Variovorax terrae: one gene and its partner. The protein of the gene in region 1 interacts with the protein of each later gene in a pairwise test. Links are inferred from orthologs where the notes say so. Each region holds a gene or a part of one and is shown in the gene's direction. Other genes may lie near its edges. The genes, in order: lpdA and MMF98_RS13080.

Region 1 (10,022 bases):
GCGCCTGCGCGCCTACATGCGCTGGAACGCCATGGCCATGGTGGTCAAGGCGAACCGCCACCACCCGCCCGAAGGCGGCGACCTGGGCGGCCACATCGGCTCCTTCGCCTCGCTGGCCAACCTGTTCGGCGCCGGCTTCAACCATTTCTGGCATGCCGAGAGCGAGAACCACGGCGGCGACTGCCTCTACATCCAGGGCCACGTGTCGCCCGGCGTCTATGCGCGCGCCTACCTCGAAGGCCGCCTGACCGAGGAGCAACTGCTCAACTTCCGCCAGGAAGTGGACGGCAAGGGCCTGTCCAGCTACCCGCACCCCAAGCTGATGCCCGAGTTCTGGCAGTTCCCCACCGTCTCGATGGGCCTGGGCCCGCTGATGGCGATCTACCAGGCGCGCTTCCTCAAGTACCTGCACGCGCGCGGCATCGCCAACACCGAGAACCGCAAGGTCTGGGTGTTCTGCGGCGACGGCGAGATGGACGAAGTGGAATCGCTGGGCGCCATCGGCCTGGCCGCGCGCGAGAAGCTCGACAACCTGATCTTCGTCATCAACTGCAACCTGCAGCGCCTGGACGGCCCGGTGCGCGGCAACGGCAAGATCATCCAGGAGCTGGAGAGCGAATTCCGCGGCTCGGGCTGGAACGTGCTCAAGCTGATCTGGGGCAAGGGCTGGGACGATCTGCTGGCGCGCGACAAGGACGGCGCGCTGCGCAAGATCATGATGGAGTGCAACGACGGCGACTACCAGTCGTTCAAGGCCAACGACGGCGCCTACGTGCGCAAGCATTTCTTCGGCCGCGACCCGCGCACGCTGGAGATGGTTGCCAAGATGAGCGACGACGAGATCTGGAACCTGCGCCGCGGCGGCCACGACTCGCAGAAGGTGTATGCCGCCTTCCATGCGGCCGTCAAGCACGAAGGCCAGCCCACGGTGCTGCTGATCAAGACCGTCAAGGGCTTCGGCATGGGCAAGATCGGCGAGGGCAAGAACACCGTCCACCAGACCAAGAAGCTCGGCGACGAGGACATCAAGGCCTTCCGCGACCGCTTCAACATCCCGATTCCCGACAGCCAGATCGCCGACCTGCCGTTCTACAAGCCGGCCGACGACACGCCTGAGATGAAGTACCTGCACGAGCGCCGCAAGGCCCTGGGCGGCTACCTGCCGCACCGCCGCACCAAGGCCGACGAGAGCTTCACCGTGCCCTCGCTCGAAACCTTCAAGGCCGTGCTCGAGCCCACGCCCGAGGGCCGCGAGATCTCCACCACGCAGGCCTATGTGCGCTTCCTCACGCAGCTGCTGCGCGACCAGGCGCTGGGCCCGCGCGTGGTGCCCATCCTGGTGGACGAGGCGCGCACCTTCGGCATGGAAGGCCTGTTCCGCCAGATCGGCATCTACAACCCCGCGGGGCAGCAGTACACGCCGGTCGACAAGGATCAGGTCATGTACTACAAGGAAGACAAGGCCGGCCAGATCCTGCAGGAAGGCATCAACGAAGCCGGCGGCATGAGCAGCTGGATCGCGGCGGCCACCAGCTACAGCACCAGCAACCGCATCATGGTGCCGTTCTACGTGTACTACTCGATGTTCGGCTTCCAGCGCATCGGCGACCTGGCCTGGGCGGCCGGCGACATGCAGGCGCGCGGCTTCCTGCTGGGCGGCACCTCCGGGCGCACCACGCTCAACGGCGAAGGCCTGCAGCATGAGGACGGCCACAGCCACATCCTGGCCAACACCATCCCCAACTGCGTGAGCTACGACCCGACCTTCGCGCACGAAGTTGCGGTGATCCTGCACCATGGCCTGAAGCGCATGGTCGAGAAGCAGGACAACGTCTACTACTACCTCACGCTGCTCAACGAGAACTACGCCATGCCCGGCCTCACGCCCGGCACCGAGGAGCAGATCATCAAGGGCATGTACCTGTGCAAGGAAGGCGCCAAGCTCACCCCGCGCGTGCAGCTGCTGGGCTCGGGCACCATCCTGCGCGAGAGCCTGTTCGCGCAGGAACTGCTCGAGAAGGACTGGGGCGTGGCCGCCAACGTCTGGAGCTGCCCGAGCTTCAACGAGCTCACGCGCGACGGCCAGGACGCCGAGCGCTGGAGCCTGCTGCACCCGACCGAGAAGGCACGCGTGCCGTTCGTGAGCCAGCAGCTCGAGAAGCATGCCGGCCCGGTGGTGGCGTCCACCGACTACATGAGGGCCTACGCCGAGCAGATCCGCCCCTTCATCCCCAAGGGCCGCACCTACAAGGTGCTGGGCACCGACGGCTTCGGGCGCAGCGATTTCCGCAGCAAGCTGCGCGAGCACTTCGAGGTCAACCGCCACTACATCGTGGTGGCGGCCCTCAAGGCGCTCAGCGAGGAAGGCACCGTGCCGGTGGCCAAGGTGGCCGAGGCGATCCAGAAATACGGCATCAACACCGAAAAACGCAACCCGTTGTACGCCTAACCCCCTGCGGAGACAGACATGGCATTGGTAGAAATCAAGGTACCGGACATCGGGGACTTCGACGAGGTCTCGGTCATCGAGCTGCTGGTCAAGCCCGGCGACACGGTCAAGGCGGAGCAGTCGCTGATCACGGTGGAGTCCGACAAGGCGTCGATGGAGATTCCGTCGAGCACGGCCGGCGTGGTCAAGGAGCTGCGGGTCCAGCTCGGCGACAAGGTCAAGGAGGGCTCGGTCGTGCTGCTGCTGGAGGCCGCCGGCGCCGCCCCCGCGGCCGCCGCCCCGGTTTCAGAGTCAAAACCGGCGGAGGTCCAGGTGCAGCGGTCATCGGCTGCTACGAATTCAGGAGCACCTGCGGCTGCGCCGAGCGGCCCGGTGGAGGTGCGTGTGCCCGACATCGGCGACTTCAAGGACGTGGCGGTGATCGAGCTGCTGGTCAAGCCCGGCGACGCCATCAAGGCCGAGCAGTCGCTGATCACGGTGGAGTCGGACAAGGCCTCGATGGAAATCCCTTCGTCGGCCGCCGGCGTGCTCAAGGAGCTCAAGGTCAAGATCGGCGACAAGGTCAACATCGGTGATCTCGTGGCCGTGCTTGAAGGCACGGCCGCCGCTGCGGCGGCGCCGGCCCCGGCCCCGGCGCCTGCCGCCGCGGCTCCGGCATCGGCCGCAACTGCAGCAGCCGCAGCGCCGGCGGTGGCCGCCGCTGCCGCGCCGCAGCCCGCGCACGACCCGACGGCGCCGCAGGGCCACCTGCCGCATGCCTCGCCCTCGGTGCGCAAGTTCGCGCGCGAGCTGGGCGTGCCGCTGCAGGAAGTCAAGAGCAGCGGCCCCAAGGGCCGCATCACGCAGCAGGACGTGCAGAACTTCACCAAGGCGGTGATGGCCGGCGCGGCGCGCACCCAGGCCGCGGCCGCCAAGGCTCCCGCGGCGGGCGGCGGCGCGGGGCTGGACCTGCTGCCCTGGCCCAAGGTGGATTTCGCCAAGTTCGGCGCCATCGAGCGCAAGGACCTGTCGCGCATCAAGAAGATCAGCGGCGCCAACCTGCACCGCAACTGGGTGATGATCCCGCACGTCACCAACAACGACGAAGCCGACATCACCGAGCTCGAAGCCTTCCGCGTGGCCACCAACAAGGAGAACGAGAAGTCGGGCATCAAGGTCACGATGCTGGCCTTCGTGATCAAGGCGGTGGTCTCGGCGCTGAAGAAGTTCCCCGAGTTCAATGCCAGCCTGGACGGCGACGCGCTGGTCTACAAGCAGTACTTCCACATCGGCTTCGCGGCCGACACGCCCAACGGCCTGATGGTGCCGGTGCTGCGAGATGCCGACAAGAAGGGCATCCTGCAAATCAGCCAGGAGATGGGCGAGCTCGCGAAGAAGGCGCGCGACGGCAAGCTCGGGCCGGCCGACATGACCGGCGGCTGCTTCTCGATCAGCTCGCTTGGCGGCATCGGCGGCACGCACTTCACGCCCATCATCAACGCGCCCGAAGTCGCGATCCTGGGCCTGTCCAAGGGCCAGATGAAGCCGGTGTGGGACGGCAAGCAGTTCGTGCCGCGCCTGGCGCTGCCGCTGTCGCTGTCGTACGACCACCGCGTGATCGACGGCGCCGCGGCCGCGCGCTTCAACGCCTACCTGGGCCAGGTCCTCGCCGACTTCCGCAGGGTACTGCTTTGAACACCCCCAGGCTGCGCTTCGCTGCGCCTCCCCCCTTGCAGGGGGCAACACCAGCGGCCCGGCAGAGCCGGTTCCGCGGTGCTACTGGCAATGGCTTCGCTGCGCTTGCCTTTGGAGTACGCGCATGACGACGGTCGTGGTGGTGAAGAAGGCCGGGCAGGTGGCGATCGCCGCCGACACGCTCGTGACCTTCGGCGACACCCGGCTGGCGCACCGCTTCGAGGACAACGGCAAGATCTTCAAGGTGGACGCGCCCGCCGGCATGAGCTACGTCGGCATGGCCGGCACGGTGGCGCACTTCCCGGTGCTGCGCAAGGCCATGACGGCGCTGCCCCGGGAGCAGCTCAAGCTCGGCAGCAAGGACGAGGTGTTCGACACCTTCACGCGGCTGCACCCGCTGCTCAAGGAAACCTTCTTCCTGCAGACCAAGGAAGAGGACAACGATCCCTATGAGTCGAGCCAGTTCAGCGTCGTGATTGCCAACGGCACCGGCATCTACGGCCTGTACAGCTACCGCGAGGTGTTCGAGTTCAAGGAGTTCTGGGGCATCGGCTCGGGGCGCAGCTTTGCGCTCGGGGCCATGCACGCGGTCTGGGGCAAGGCCAAGACCGCCCGCGAGGTGGCCGAAGCCGGCCTGCGCGCCGGCTGCGAGTTCGACAAGAACTCGGCCGGTCCCTTCGATGTATTCACGATCAAACTGAAAGGTTCCAAATGAGCCTGATTGAAATCAAGGTGCCGGACATCGGCGATTTTTCCGAAGTGACCGTCATCGAGCTGCTGGTCAAGCCCGGCGACAGCATCCGGCCCGAGCAGTCGCTCGTGACGGTGGAGTCCGACAAGGCCTCGATGGAGATCCCGTCGTCGCACGGCGGCGTGGTGAAGGAGCTGCGCGTCAAGCTCGGTGACAAGGTGGCCGAAGGCTCGGTGCTGCTGGTGCTGGAGGCGCAGGGCGCCGCAGCGGCCGCGGCGCCGGCCTCCGCCCCGGTTTCACAGCCAAAACAGGCGGAGGTCCAGGTGGCTCCGTCATCGGGTGCTATCACTTCTGTAGCGTCCAGCCACACGGGCGGCGCCGACCAGGAATGCGACGTGCTGGTGCTCGGCGGCGGCCCCGGCGGCTATTCGGCAGCGTTCCGCGCGGCTGACCTTGGCCTCAAGGTGGTGCTGGTGGAGCGCTACGCCACGCTTGGCGGCGTCTGCCTGAACGTGGGCTGCATTCCGTCCAAGGCGCTGCTGCACGTGGCCGCGGTGATGGACGAGGTCAGCCATTTCGAGGCGCTGGGCGTGAGCTTCGGCAAGCCGGTGGTCAACCTGGAGAAGCTGCGCGCGCACAAGGCCAAGGTGGTGGGCAAGCTCACCGGCGGCCTCACGGCCATGGCCAAGATGCGCAAGGTCACCGTGGTGCGCGGCCACGGCGAGTTCCTCGACCCGTTCCACCTGCAGGTGCGGGAAACCAGCGGCGCGGGCCAGGAGCAGACCGGCAAGGCCCAGGTCGTCAAGTTCCGCAAGGCCATCATCGCCGCCGGCTCGCAGGCCGTGCAGCTGCCCTTCATGCCCAAGGACCCGCGCGTGGTGGACAGCACCGGCGCGCTGGACCTGGCATCCAGCCCCAAGCGCATGCTGATCCTGGGCGGCGGCATCATCGGCCTCGAAATGGGCACGGTCTACTCTACGCTGGGCGCGCGCCTGGACGTGGTGGAGATGCTCGACGGCCTGATGCAGGGCGCGGACCGCGACCTGGTCAAGGTCTGGCAGAAGATGAACGCACCGCGCTTCGACAACATCATGCTCAAGACCAAAACCGTGGGGGCCGAAGCCACGAAGGACGGCATCCTGGTCCGGTTCGAGGGAGAGCAGGCGCCCAAGGAGCCGCAACTGTATGACCTGGTGCTGCAGGCCGTGGGCCGCAGCCCCAACGGCAAGAAGATCGGCGCCGACAAGGCCGGCGTGACGGTGAGCGACCGCGGCTTCGTCCCGGTGGACATCCAGATGCGCACCAACGTGCCGCACATCTTCGCCATCGGCGACATCGTGGGCCAGCCCATGCTCGCGCACAAGGCGGTGCACGAGGCGCATGTGGCGGCCGAGGTGGCGGCCGGCGAGCTGCAGGGCAACCAGGAGCTGGCCAGCGCCGCCTTCAACGCCCGCGTGATCCCGAGCGTGGCCTACACCGACCCCGAAGTGGCCTGGGTCGGCCTGACCGAAGAGCAGGCCAAGGCGCAGGGCGTGCAGGTCAAGAAGGGCCTGTTCCCCTGGAACGCCTCGGGCCGCGCCATCGCGAATGGCCGCGACGAAGGCTTCACCAAGCTGCTGTTCGACGCCGAAACCCACCGCATCGTGGGCGGCGGCATCGTCGGCACGCATGCGGGCGACATGATCGGCGAGGTCGCGCTGGCGATCGAGATGGGCGCCGACGAAGTGGACATCGGCAAGACCATCCACCCGCACCCCACGCTGGGCGAGAGCATCGGCATGGCGGCCGAGGTGGCGCACGGCACCTGCACCGACGTGCCGCCGGCGCGCAAGTGAATCGCCGGCCGCTCAGCGGCCGGCCGACAACGGCGCCTCGATGAGCCGCGCCCGCCTTATGAAGGCGGCGCGGCTTTTTCGTCCAGGCTAGGGCTTGGGCGCCTGCTGCATCTGCAGGGCCACGGCCTCGCAGGCCTCCAGGGCCAGCCTGGCCGCCATCGGGTACTCCCGGCCCGTGCGCGACACGACCGCAATGGCGCGCTCCAGTACCATGCCGGCGGACGTCAGCTCGATGACCTCGCCGCGCAACTGCTCCGCCAGCACGAGCTGGCGCGGCACGAACGTCAGGAAGCGCCCTTCGCCCAGCAGCGACATGATCAGGGCCGCGGAAGTGGTTTCGATGGCCGCGCGCGGCGGCAGCGCCTTGGCCGCCGCGAACAGGTCCACCAGCCGATGCCAGACCATGCCGTCGCGAGGCGGTGTGATCCAGGGATAGGCCAGCAGGTCGGCGGCCTGCACGTTGCCCTTGCGGGCCAGGGGATGCGCCGCACCGCAGCAGACGACGAAGCGGTCGCGGAACAGTTCGCGCGCTTCCAGGCCCGCCGCGAGGCGATCGAAGGGGAGGTTGGTCAGCGCGAAATCGAGTTCGCCATCCACCACGTCCTGCGCCAGGCTGTCGTACAGGCCCTCGCGCACGGCAAAGGTCAGGGACGGATGGCGGGCGTGGGTCGCGGCGATGGCCAGCGGCAGGAAGCGCGGCGACAGCGCGGGCGCAACGCCCATGCGCACCTCCCCGATCTCGCCATGCTTGAGCTTCTGCAGCTCGGCGATGCAGCTATGCAGGTCGGCGCGGATGGCCTGGCCGCGCCGCGAGAGCGTCTCGGCGTACAGCGTCGGCACGAGGCCGCTGGTGGTGCGCTCGAACAGCGGCAGGCCCAGCTCCGCCTCGAGCTTGCGCACGCTCTTGCTCAGCGCCGGCTGCGACAGGCCCAGCAGGGCGGCGGCCTTGCCGAGGCTGCGCGCTTCGTAGGCGGCCAGAAAGTGATCCAGCAGCAGGTGATTCAGGGTGGCTGTCATAACTGAGGGTTTTGAGGTCATGCCTTTCAGGCTACTAGCGGATATGCCTTGGTGTGAGCATACTGCCGTCCTCATGAGCACAGCGATCCATGATTTTCGACACACTGGCCAGCCTCCGGCCATCGCCTTCGATGTGGCGGGCGAGGGTGAGCCGATCCTCTTCCTGCACGGCATCGGCGGCAACCGGCAGAACTGGGCCGGCCAGCTGGCGCACTTCGGGGCGCGCTTTCGCGCCATCAGCCTGGACTTCCGGGGTTATGGCGACAGCGCCGCGATCGAAGAGCCCTTCGAGTTCGCCGATTTCGTGGAGGACGCGCTGCGCGTGCTCGATGCGCTGGAGATCGGGCGCGCCCACGTCGTCGGGCTGTCGATGGGCGGACTGGTGGCGCAGGCGCTGTATGCCCGGGCGCCGCAGCGCGTGGCCAGCCTGTGCCTGACCGCCTGCCGCTCGGGCGCGGAGCCTGTTCTGCAGGGAGCCCGGCGCGAAGGCTTCATCAGCGCGCGCCTGGGGCCGCTCAACAGCGGCGGCCCGCAGGCGCTGGCGCAGTCCCTGGCGCCCACGCTGATCGGCCGGCAGGCGACGGCCGAGGCCCGGGAGCAGGTGATGGCGAGCCTGGGCAAGCTGCGCCCGGACTCCTATCTCAAGATCATGGAGGCCCGCATGCGCATCGCGCCTTTTCTGGACCCCGCGACGGTGGCCGTGCCCGTGCTGGTGATCGGCTCGGATGAAGACACGGTCGCGCCGCTGGCGCAGATGCGCGATCTGGCGGCTTCCATCCCGCAGGCGCAGCTCGCCGTCATCGGCGGTGCCGGCCATCTGGTGAACATCGAGAAGCCGCAGGAATTCAACCACGCGCTGCTGGCATTCCTCGGCGGGGCGGCCGCCGAGGCCCGGCCGCGCACCGGGGTGGAGGCCCGAATCGCATGAGCAAGACCACCATGAGCATGGGGCGCCGCATCGTTGAACTGCTGCGTCAGGAGGGCGTGCAAGCCGTGTTCTCGCAAGGCGACATCACCACGCGCGACGTCCTGCTGCACGCCGAGCGTGCCGGCCTGCAGGTCGTCGGTCCGCGCCACGAGGCGGCGGCCGTGTTCAGCGCCATGGGCTACTACGCGGTCACGGGCCGGCCGCAGGCGGCATTCGGCGCCATGGGGCCCGGCGTGGCGAACCTGCTGCCGGCCGCGGTCGCCGCGTCGCAAGAGCATGTGCCGGTGCTGATCTTCGGCGCGCGGCGTCACCAGGGAGCGGCCCATGCGGTGCGCCGGGGGCAATGGCTGTCCGCGCCCATGGAGCCGCTGTTCGCGCAGATCTGCAAGTTCGCCACCGTCGTGCGGCACCCGGCCGAGATCGACGACGCGGTGCGGCAGGCCTTCCGCCAGGCGCTCGCCGGCACGCCGGGGCCGGTGTACATCGAGTACGACAGCATGATGCATGTGCAGGAGTGGGACTACCCCCCGCTGCAGCCGCCCGGCAGCTACCGTGCCGGGCCGCAGGCGGCCTCGGAATCCTCGGTGCTGGCCGCCGCCGCGCTGCTCAAGGGGGCCTCGCTGCCGCTGCTGCTGGCGGGCGAGGCGGTGCAACACCATCGCTGCCAGGCGGCCCTGATCGCACTGGCGGAGAAGCTCGGCTGCCCGGTCGTGACGACCTTCGCCGGCAGCGGCCTGATTCACGCTGGCCATCCGCAGGCGCTGCTGTTCCAGGGGCAGGCTGCGCAGGAGGTCATCGCCGAGTCGGACCTGCTGCTGGCGGTGGGCACCTGTTTGCCCGAGAACACCAACTATGGCCGGCTCATGGCGTTCGCGCAGAACGAGGCCCGGCGCAAGGTGATCGTGCTGGAGCCGGATCTCGCAGCCATCGGTGTGAACCGGCCGGTGGATGTGGCCGTGGTCGGCGACCTGCCGCTCACCCTCGCGCAGCTGCATGCCGCGCTGGGCGAGCCGCGCCCCAGCCATCCTCGGCTGCCCGGCTGGAAACAGCAGCAGGCCGATGAGCACGAGGCGGCGCTGGCGGCGATTCCCGACCGCGGCGCGCTGCACCCTTCGCGCATGATGCTGGAGGCCCGGCATGCCGTTCCCGACGAGGCCTCGATCGTGCTCGACGGCGGCCTGACCATCTTCTACCAGCATGCGTTCTTCGAAAAGCGCGGTGCCGATTTCGTCTACGGCGCCCACTACTCCCACCTGGGCTGCGGGCTGCCGCAGGCCGTCGGCGTGCAGCTGGCCCAGGGGCGCGATCGCCCGGTCTGCCTGATCACCGGGGACGGCGCCCTGGGCTTTCACTTCATGGAGCTGGAGACGGCCGTGCGGCACCAGTTGCCGATCGTGGTGCTCGTGAACGATGACCACGCGCTTGGCG
Region 2 (10,082 bases), 590 kb from region 1 along the record:
GGCTGCAAATACTTGGGCCCGGTGATTGATTCTACCCGTTTCCAATGGGCTCAGTGGCCGCCCGGGCAATGCGACTGCGCCGCCGCCACGACGCGGCCGCGCGCATCCTCCACCCAGCCGACCACGCGCAGCCGCCCGGGGTTGGCGCCCTCAGGGATGCTCATGGGGCGCCATTCGACGAACTTCGCCTGCTCTGATTTCGATAGCGCTCCACGACCATCCCACGCGGACATCAGCATGTTTCTGACCAGATTTCTCGGCACGGGCGTGCCTTCGGTGCCGGCGGGGATGGTTTCCACCAGCAGCAGCCAGGCGCGCCAGGGGCCGCCGGTGCCCGGCTTCATCTCGATCGAGGTGCCGATGTAGTCGTTGAACGGCAGGCCGTGCGCCACGCGCAGCCGGCGCCCGTTCGCGGCGCCCACCGCATGCGTGGCGAGGCGGGCGGTGTCCTGCGGCGCCCCCTGGCCCAGCGCTTCAAGCCGGGCCAGGCTGTCGCGCGTGGCGGCGGCCGACAGCGGCGCGTCGTCGCCCCGCGCGCTCGGCACGATCCAGTCGATCGCCAGCTCGCGCGGCCCGGGGCGGGCGCTGCGTGCGTCGGACCAGCAGGCCTCGCAGTCGGCGCTGATGAAGCGCTCCACCAGCGCAACGGGCGCGCGCTGGCCGTCGCTGGCGCAGAACGATTGCGCCAGGGCGGGGGGCGGCAGGCAGACGGCCAGGCCAAGCAGAAAAAGGGAAGGCTTCATCGGTGGGCTTTCTACAATGGGGCATATGTTCCCAGAAGTCGCAGCCGAGCCCCCCCTCTTACAGAATCTCAACCCCGAGCAGCGCGCCGCCGTCACCCTGCCCAATGAGCATGCGCTGATCCTGGCCGGCGCGGGCTCGGGCAAAACCCGCGTGCTGACCACGCGCATTGCCTGGCTGCTGCAGAACGGGCAGGTCTCGCCCGGCGGCGTGATGGCCGTCACGTTCACCAACAAGGCGGCCAAGGAGATGATGACGCGCCTCACGGCCATGCTGCCCGTCAACGTGCGCGGCATGTGGATCGGCACCTTCCACGGCCTGTGCAACCGCTTCCTGCGCGCGCATTACAAGCTGGCCAACCTGCCGCAGAGCTTCCAGATCCTGGACACGCAGGACCAGCTCTCGGCCATCAAGCGCTTGATGAAGCAGTTCAACGTAGACGACGAGCGCTTCCCGGCCAAGCAGACGCAGTGGTTCATCGCCGGCTGCAAGGAAGACGGCCTGCGCCCCAACATGGTGGAGGCGCGCGACGAGGAAACCCGCAAGAAGATCGAGATCTACCAGCTTTACGAGGAGCAGTGCCAGCGCGAGGGCGTGGTCGATTTCGGCGAGCTGATGCTGCGCAGCTTCGAGCTGCTGCGCGACAACGACCCGATCCGCGAGCACTACCAGCGGCGCTTTCGCCACATCCTGATCGACGAGTTCCAGGACACCAACAAGCTGCAGTACGCCTGGATCAAGCAACTCGCCGGCCCCGGCAGCAGCGTGCTGGCCGTGGGCGACGACGACCAGAGCATCTACGCCTTTCGCGGCGCGCGCGTGGGCAACATGGCCGACTTCGTGCGCGAATTCAACGTGCAGCACCAGATCAAGCTCGAGCAGAACTACCGCAGCTACAGCAACATCCTCGACTCGGCCAACGAACTCATCAGCCACAACAGCAAGCGCCTGGGCAAGAACCTGCGCACCGATCAGGGCCCGGGCGAGCCGGTGCGGGTGTACGAGGCCACCAGCGACTTCGCCGAGGCGCAGTGGATGGTGGACGAGATGCGCCAGCTGGTGCGCGACCACGGCACCGAGCCGGGCTTTGCGCGCAAGGAGATCGCCGTGCTCTACCGCAGCAATGCGCAGAGCCGCGTGATCGAAACCGCGCTGTTCAACGCCGGCGTGCCGTACCGCGTGTACGGCGGCCTGCGCTTCTTCGAGCGCGCCGAAATCAAGCACGCGCTGGCCTACCTGCGCCTGCTGGAGAACCCGCGCGACGACACCAGCTTCCTGCGCGTGGTCAATTTCCCGCCGCGCGGCATCGGCGCGCGCAGCATCGAGCAGCTGCAGGATGCCGCGCGCGCGATGGGCGCCTCGCTGCACGACGCCGTGAGCACGATGAGCGGCAAGGCCGGCGCCAACCTGGGCGCCTTCGTGGCGAAGATCGACGTGCTGCGCGAGCAGACCCAGGGCCAGACCCTGCGCGAGATCATCGAGCTGGTGCTCGACCACAGCGGCCTGATCGAGCACTACAAGGCCGACCGCGAAGGCGCCGACCGCATCGAGAACCTGGAGGAGCTGGTCAACGCGGCCGAGAGCTTCGTCACCCAGGAGGGCTTCGGCCGCGACGCGGTGGCGCTGCCGGTGGACGAGCTGGGCCGCCCGCTCACGCAGTCGCCCGCCAGCCAGGGGCTGGACCCGAACCTGCCACCGGCCGGCGAGCCGCTGGCGCCCGATGCCGACACCGGCGAGACCCTGAGCCCGCTGGCGGCCTTTCTCACGCATGCGGCGCTGGAGTCGGGCGACAACCAGGCCCAGGCCGGCCAGGACGCGGTGCAGCTCATGACGGTGCACTCGGCCAAGGGCCTGGAATTCGACTGCGTGTTCATCACCGGCATGGAAGAGGGCCTGTTCCCGCACGAGAACTCGATGAGCGACTACGAGGGGCTGGAGGAAGAGCGCCGCCTGATGTACGTGGCCATCACCCGCGCGCGCAAGCGCCTGTACCTGAGCCACTCGCAGACGCGCCTGCTGCACGGCCAGACGCGCTACAACCTCAAGAGCCGGTTCTTCGAGGAACTGCCCGAGGCCGCGCTCAAGTGGATCACGCCGAAGCACCAGGGCTTTGGATCGGGCTTCGGGTTTGCTCCTAATTCTGTAGCTAAGAATGACCGCTACACAAGGACCTCCGGCGGATTTAACCAGGATTTGACGCGTTTTGCGAGCCCGCCGGTGCCGGCGCAGAAGACCGCGCCCGCGCATGGCCTGCGCTCGGGCATGCAGGTGTTCCACAACAAGTTCGGCGAGGGCACGGTGCTCACGCTCGAAGGCTCGGGCGACGATGCGCGCGCGCAGATCAACTTCCCGCGCCACGGCGTGAAATGGCTGGCGCTGAGCGTGGCGAAGCTGACGCCGGTGTAGCGGGCTCTCTGGGTGCGCAGGAAAAACCTCTGACCGGGGCACGGGCCGGGCCGAAGGCTGGGACCATCTGAGGCCCTGATGGCAAGCGCAAGGCCTCAAGGCGACCGGGGATCCGACGGGCGAGCCGCCTGGAGGGGACGGTGAAAGCGCTGGACGAGCTTGACACGCAGATGGTTGATGAGGTGGTAGATCAACTGGAAGCACACGGTGAACATCACCATGACCAAGCCGATCAGGAGCAGCCTGTCGCTCACCTTGGGCAGGGTTTCGATGGCACGCAGCGTGATCGTGGTGGCCTCGACCACGCCCACCGCAGCGCCAAACCCGGACGACAGCACCATGACAAAAAGGGCGCGTACCAGGCCCATCAGAAAGAGCATGGCGGCGACTGGCGAACCATTTCGCCACTGCCGCATGGCCTCGACAGCGTTGTCGGACACATAGGCCGCCGCATACAGGGCGAGTGACACCACCATGGCCAGCCAGGGCGTCATGACAAACTGCCAGCGGCCGACGGAAAAGCCGGCGGACGCGACGTTGACCAAGAAAAACATCACGACAAAAGTGGGCACGGTCCGCATCACCGAGACCAGCCAGGCAGCCGGTGCGGCGGCAAGGCCGTTCCGAAACCGCGCAGCCGCCAGCGGCGCCCCCAGCAGCAGGCCACCCAGCAGGGCGCAGATGGCAATCTGGAAGTTCACGACCAGGCCGGACAGAAAATCCGGCAAGAACCGGGGAAGCAACTCAAGCATGGGCGCCTCCCCTGAGGGCCAGCCGCGCCTGCCACAGGTTGGCCAGGCGATGCACCACGGCAACCAGCAGCATGTAAAAGAGGAGCAAAAAGGTGTAGGTGGTGATGCGCTCACTGGAAAACGACGCAACGTCAGTCAGTGCGGACAGGAGTTCGGGTACACCCATCACCGATGCGGCGGGGCTGCCCCGGGTGGCGTTCACGACGAACGCCACCACTTGTGACCTGGCCCGGTAAACTGCGGCGCTCAAAGCGGGCTGCGATGGCGCACGCTCCTCGCGCAGTGTGAGCATCGCTTCCGCAACGGCCTGCCCTGCGTTGCAGCCGTTGAACAGGCCCAGCACCAGCACGGCGGCGGCAAGCGCCACAAACGGCGAACTGGCACCGGCGGCGCCGACCAGCACACTCGCCAGAATCATGAGCAAAATCAGCGGCGTGGACTGCATTGGCCACAGCAGGCCGCGCATGGCCCAGCGCAGCCACGGCTTATGGGAAGTCAGGCCCGCGCCAAAGGCCAGCGCAAAAGCCCAGGTCGCCAACACGGCACCCAAAACCAGCAAGATGGAAAACCAGATGCCTTCGAAAAGAAGGTCCAGCGCCACCCATGTCTTGAACATGGCCAGGGTGACCTTGATGCCGGTGGCCTGGTGGATGAATTTTTCCAGCCGGCCAACCAGCGGCGCAAATGATGTTGGCTCCAGCTGGTTGTCAGGCGGCGCCAACACGCAGGCCGGGTCCGTCAATGAGGTCATCTGCGCACAGCGGCTGCTTGCCCACAACAGGCGCTGCTGCTCCAGAAATGGCGAGTTCACCCCATATTTTTTGGCCAGCGCCTGCAACGCACCCGAATTGTGCAGGTGCCGCATCGACAGGCCCAGCACGTCTGCAAGGCGTTCACCACCTTCACGCGCCACGGCCGCCCCCCATGGCAATGGTGCAAAGCCAAACTTGGTGTCGTAGGCTGCGGCAAACGCGGGCTGCTGCAGATAGGACGCGAAAAAACTGTCGTCCTGCGCGACCAGAGAGCAGCCGCCCAGGCGAAGTTCATCGACGAGGCTCGAGGCTTTGTCGAAAAGCTTCAGGCGCGCGCCATTGACCGACAGCTCGGCATTGGTGCTGTTACCCACCGTCACGCAGACAGTGTTGCCGCGCAACTTGGCCAGGCCATCGATCGCAAGCTCCTTGCGCCCCAGCACAATGGTCTGCGACTGGTAGTAGTGCGGCCGCACAAAGAGGGCTTCCTTGTCTCTTTGCGAGGTGTGCCCCATGGTGGCAATGACCAAATCAACGCGCCCTTCACCCAGCAGGGCAAGGCGGTTGGCAGGCGTGACCACCACAAACACGGGCGCAACACCCAGCGAATCCGCAAGCTGGCGCGCCAGGTCAATTTCAAAGCCCTGCAGCAGGTTTGCGTTCTCGAAGGCAAATGGCGGGTAGCCGGTGCGCACGCCCACTCTCAGGGTTTTGGTGCAGATGACGCGCGACCACACATCCGCCGCACCATCGCAATTTGTGCTTCTTTGCGGACTGGCCTGTGTTGCCGGTGGCATCGGCGGCGACGGCCGGGTGTCTTGGCCCGCCGCGCTGAAACACAGCAGCGCCAGGCCGATGGCCAGCAACCGGCGCATCGATATCGTCCTGAATGCCGGCACAAGCGCCGAAGTACAGGCCACGACTTGCGCCAGCCTCCGCATGGCGAGGCTGCTTTCATCCACGCGGCAGGTTCGCATCAAGCTTTCTCAGGCTTCCAGCTGATTTCAACAAGGTCGAAATCGACAAACCAGTAGTTGCCCATTTTGTGAATGCCTTGGCCCGTAAAACGCGCCAGCACGGGAGGACTCAGGCTTGCCAGCTTATGCGCGGGCAAAGGCGCCGAAGCACAATAGGCGACGCGGGCTTGCAGGCCCAGGGCATCGGCCATCGCCTGCGTCTTGCCGATGTCGAGAAACACGTTGTGGGTCATCACAGCCAGGCCGCCGGGAGCCAGGTGGCGGCTCAGGCCCGTCAGAAATGGATCGACACAGCGGCGGCCGTCGGCGCCGCCCGCGCTCCAGCTCGCCAGGCGACCATCGCCCTCGATGTGCTCAGCCGCAAACTGCGGCAGGTTGGTGACCACAAGATCAAAGCATGCATCTCCACATGCCGCCCACATGTCACCCTGAACCAGGTTGGCCTTTTCAAGCAAGCCCTCTTGATCCAACAATTTTTGTGTCGCCTGAACTGCCAGCGGTTCGAGCTCCACACCCAACGCACTTTGCGCGCCCAGGGCCAGAAGCGTCGCCATCATCACGCCACTGCCGGTTCCCATGTCGAGCGCCCTGGACGATTGCACACGCGCCGCGTGCTTGCGTACGTAAAGCAGCAAGGCGGCGGTGTACTCGCTCGGGCTGAACAATGATTCGGTGTCGCTCAAAGTCGTTCAAAAAACGGTTTTATGGCATCACAGAGCAGTGGCTCCCCGGCGTCGGGCGAACGGCCGGAAGCACGGGTCGAGCGATAGTAACCTATGGATACACCTTGTAACGAAGCCGTGCGCCGGCGGCCACCTCGCCAGACAGGGGCTGCGCACCGATTGACAGAGGGGGCGAATGGGTTGAAACTTTTTGGTTAATTTCCACTCAAGTGGTTTTTCATAACCGGAGAGCGTTCATCATGATCAAGACCCTCATTGCCTGCCTGGCGCTGCTGGCCGGCGCGGCCTTCGCCGCCGACACGCCTTCCGGCCCGACTGCCAGCGAACGCATGGCCACGGCCCGCAAGGCCATCGACGCCAAGGACTGGAACAAGGCCCTGTTCGAGCTCAGCCAGGCGGCGCGCGAAGAGCCGCGCAACGCCGACGTGCACAACCTGCTGGGCTACACCTACCGCAAGAAGGCCACGCCCGACCTGCCCAAGGCCTTCGAGGAATACAACACGGCGCTCAAGCTCAACCCGAAGCACAAGGGCGCACACGAGTACATCGGCGAGGCCTATCTGATGGACAAGAAGCCGGCCGAGGCCGAGAAGCACCTGGCCGCGCTGGAGCAGATCTGCGGCAACAAGACCTGCGAAGAATACGAAGACCTGGCCAAGGCCATCGCCGACTACAAGGACAAGAACAAGTGAGGCGTGGCCCACCCATGAAAAAGCCCGGCTCGGCCGGGCTTTTTCATGGGCGGCCTGCGGTCAGCGTTGGCGCTGGGTGTCCGCCGGGTGCATCTGCCCGGGCTTGTCTTCCATGTAGCCCTTGCCGTCCTTCACGCCCTTGTGGCCCGAGATCTGCCAGGCCGTGCGCTGGTCGACCAGGCCGGCCAGGTATTCGAGTTCCTCGTCGGTGTGGTTGATGGCCTTGGCCGGCGTGAGGAAGCGGCCTTCCTTGGGCCGGACCTCGCCCCAGAAGGCCTGGTGGTAGTCGGACTGGCTCAGCGCCCGGTCGGGGCCGGCGCCCATCTCCACCGTGCCATAGCAGTTGCAGAAATAGCTGCGGTTGTCCTGCTCGGGAAAGACCTCGGCGTAGACGCCCGTGCCGCGGATGCCTGCGGTCAGCGTGGGCGTGACGATCTGGCGGCTCGACCCCTTGCCCCAGACGCTGGCCACCGCTCCCGTGACCAGGCGCAGCACGCTCACCACGCTCAGCGTGCTGCCGCGCTCCACCGTCAGGCGCGAGTTCTGCCGCACCAGGAACGAGGTGTTGCCGATCACGAAGACCAGGTTCGTGCCGGGCCCGGTCTGCACCTGGTCGCCGGTCATGATGGTGTGCTGCGGCAGCAGCCGGCTGCCGTTGAGCAGCGCGTCGCCCCGCAATTCCACGATGTTGCTGCGGGCCTGGGCCAGCGCGGCGGCCGAGCCGCCCACGGCCGTCCAGGCCGCCGCAGCCTGCAGGAAGCTGCGTCGGCGGAACCAGAGCAGTTCGTTCTCGGTGCGGCCTTGCAGGATGTGCTGGGTCATGCGCTCTCTCCGGGTGGGGTGGGGTCGTCGGCAACGAAGCTGTCGCGGAAGGTGAAATAGGTCGAGGTGAAGAACATGGCCGCCAGCACCAGCGCCACCGGCATCATGAGCAGGGAGGCCAGCTCGGCGCTGCCGCTGAGGGCCGCCATGCTGGTGATCACCGTCAGCGACAGCACGAACACTGCGGCCCAGGTGAGGCCGTAGAGGGTGAAGGCGCGGAAGTTGCGCAGGCATGCGACGAAACTGAAGAACAGGCTCTTGAGCGGCGGCACGCCGTGCCAGTGCACCAGCGCCGGCGCATGCCAGAACAGCAGCGACAGCGGCAGGTACAGGCCCATCGCCACCCACATGGCGAGCTGGAAATCAGGCGCCATCACCAGTTCGCGCGTGAGCTGGCCGCCCACCAGATAAAGCCGCGCGAACTGGCCGCCGTCGAACAGCGCCGAGACGCCCATCACCAGCAGGAAGCCCGCCGCGTAGAGCGCGCCCAGCACCATCATGGCCTGTGCGCGTTGCTGGCCGGCCCGGAAGGCGCTGACCAGGATGGACGGCATCGGGAACTTGCCCTTGGTGGCCTCCAGCGTGGCCGCCATCAGCCCCAGCGAGGCGGCCGGCAGCAGCGCCAGCGCGAGCGCGCCGCCGATGAAGGGCAGCAGCGTGGCCAGCGACATCACGGCCATGAACATGAAGAACAGGCCCGCCAGCGCGAGCGGCTGCTTGAAGAAGGTTTGGATGCCGAGCTTGACCCATTGGATACCGGTACGCGCGGGAACGATGTTCAGTTTCATTGGCGATGCATGAATGAGGGCAATGGGACACGAAGGTTCTGGCCAACCGGGGGGCCCCAGTTTGCGTGACAAATCCAGTGCAGGCAAGCGGCTCAGGCCGTCACCGGCTGGCGGATGCGCTGGCGCAGCACGCGCTCGAAGTGGCCGGGGTCGTGCGGCTGCAGCATGGCGGCTTCGCGCGGCAGGTGGAAGTCCCACAGCCGCGAGATCCAGAAGCGCAGCGCGCCGGCGCGCAGCAGGGCGGGCAGCAGCTGGCGCTCGGCGGCGGCCAGCGGCCGCACGGCGGTGTAGGCGGCAAGGAGGCTGTGGGCGCGAACGGCGTCGTGCGCGCCGGTTTCCAGCTCGATGCACCAGTCGTTCAGACACACGGCGATGTCGAACAGCCAGGCGTCGACGCCGGCGAAATAGAAGTCGAAGAAGCCGCTGAGCTGGCCGTCGTCGAACATCACGTTGTCGCGGAACAGGTCGGCATGCACCGGCCCGCGCGGCAGCGCCGCGTAGGCGGAGGAGGCCGCGACGTGGTTCTGGAACGCCAGCTCGGCCAGGATCAGCGTGCGCTGGCTGTCGCTCAGGTGCACCAGCACCACCGGCACCGTTTCGTTCCACCAGGCCAGGCCGCGCAGATTGGGCTGGCTGCGGTTGAAGTCGCGCGCGGCCAGGTGCATGCGCGCCAGCGTCGTGCCCACGGCGGCGCAATGCTCGGGTCCGGGCGCCAGCACGCTCCTGCCGCGCAAGCGGTTCACCACGGCGGCGGGCTTGCCCTTGAGCCGGTGCAGGATGTCGCCGTCGCGGTCGGCCGCCGGGTCGGGCACGGGAATGCCGCGCTGCGCCAGGTGCTTCATCAGGTGCAGGTAGAACGGCAACTGCTCGGCGCTCAGGCGCTCGAACAGCGTGAGCACATGCTCGCCCTGGTCGGTGGTGGCGAAGTAGTTGGTGTTCTCGATGCCGCCCTCGATGCCGCGCAGCTCGCGCAACTCGCCCAGGTTCAGCTGGCGCAGCAGAGCCTGCGCCTCCTCGAATGAGACTTCGGTGAATACGGCCATCTGGCAACAGTCGTGTGAACGGGCCCTGGTCCCTAGAACTTGATGACGTTCCACACCCGCTGGCCGGTCGGCCCGGGTGTGTCGAGGCCGTTCGGCCGGCTGCGTGCGCCGTCCAGCGGCAGTACCTCGTACTCGGGCACGTTGGCCTTGGGCTGCACGGTGATGCTTTGCGTCTCGCCGCCGTAGCGGACCTCGTCGATGCGCGAGCCGCCGTCTTCCACCCGGATGCGCTCGATGCGCTGGTCGCCGCGCAGCGCGGCCGGCCCCGAGCGGGTCAGCGGCTCCTGCCCGCCGGGCGGGGCCGGCAGGGCGTTGGGCGCCGGGTTCTGGGCCAGGGCCGCAGAGCCGGCGGCCACCAGCAGCAGGGAGAGGAGGACGGCACGCATGGCCCGATTGTAGAGGCGGGGCGCGGCGTGCGGCTGCGGC

Evidence for each region.
Region 2: the proteins of lpdA (region 1) and MMF98_RS13080 interact in binary tests that used the Escherichia coli proteins (3 or more experiments, as listed by UniProt). The link is inferred for Variovorax terrae from one-to-one orthologs.

Annotation. Positions count from the first base shown.
Region 1 is NZ_JALGBI010000001.1:2,186,864-2,196,885, reverse strand. The notes cover bases 4,243-7,241. They hold lpdA (dihydrolipoyl dehydrogenase), read left to right. Parts: upstream 4,243-4,834; coding sequence 4,835-6,649; downstream 6,650-7,241. Other genes in these bases: MMF98_RS10320 (LysR family transcriptional regulator), read right to left, coding at 6,737-7,241; MMF98_RS10340 (Ntn hydrolase family protein), read left to right, coding at 4,248-4,838. Also shown: aceE (pyruvate dehydrogenase (acetyl-transferring), homodimeric type), read left to right, coding at 1-2,449; aceF (dihydrolipoyllysine-residue acetyltransferase), read left to right, coding at 2,468-4,123; more of MMF98_RS10320, read right to left, coding at 7,242-7,666; MMF98_RS10315 (alpha/beta fold hydrolase), read left to right, coding at 7,740-8,594; MMF98_RS10310 (thiamine pyrophosphate-binding protein), read left to right, coding at 8,591-10,022. UniProt on the Escherichia coli protein: Lipoamide dehydrogenase is a component of the glycine cleavage system as well as of the alpha-ketoacid dehydrogenase complexes.
Region 2 is NZ_JALGBI010000001.1:2,768,832-2,778,913, reverse strand. Bases 399-3,457 are described here. They hold MMF98_RS13080 (UvrD-helicase domain-containing protein), read left to right. Parts: upstream 399-768; coding sequence 769-3,147; downstream 3,148-3,457. Other genes in these bases: MMF98_RS13075 (ABC transporter permease), read right to left, coding at 3,243-3,457; MMF98_RS13085 (hypothetical protein), read right to left, coding at 399-743. Outside these bases: more of MMF98_RS13085, read right to left, coding at 51-398; more of MMF98_RS13075, read right to left, coding at 3,458-3,899; MMF98_RS13070 (transporter substrate-binding domain-containing protein), read right to left, coding at 3,892-5,628; MMF98_RS13065 (50S ribosomal protein L11 methyltransferase), read right to left, coding at 5,628-6,311; MMF98_RS13060 (tetratricopeptide repeat protein), read left to right, coding at 6,551-7,003; MMF98_RS13055 (FecR family protein), read right to left, coding at 7,064-7,825; MMF98_RS13050 (BPSS1780 family membrane protein), read right to left, coding at 7,822-8,613; MMF98_RS13045 (homoserine kinase), read right to left, coding at 8,706-9,656; MMF98_RS13040 (hypothetical protein), read right to left, coding at 9,689-10,042. UniProt on the Escherichia coli protein: A helicase with DNA-dependent ATPase activity. Unwinds DNA duplexes with 3'-5' polarity. Translocates on single-stranded DNA with 3'-5' polarity. Initiates unwinding more efficiently from a nicked substrate than double-stranded DNA.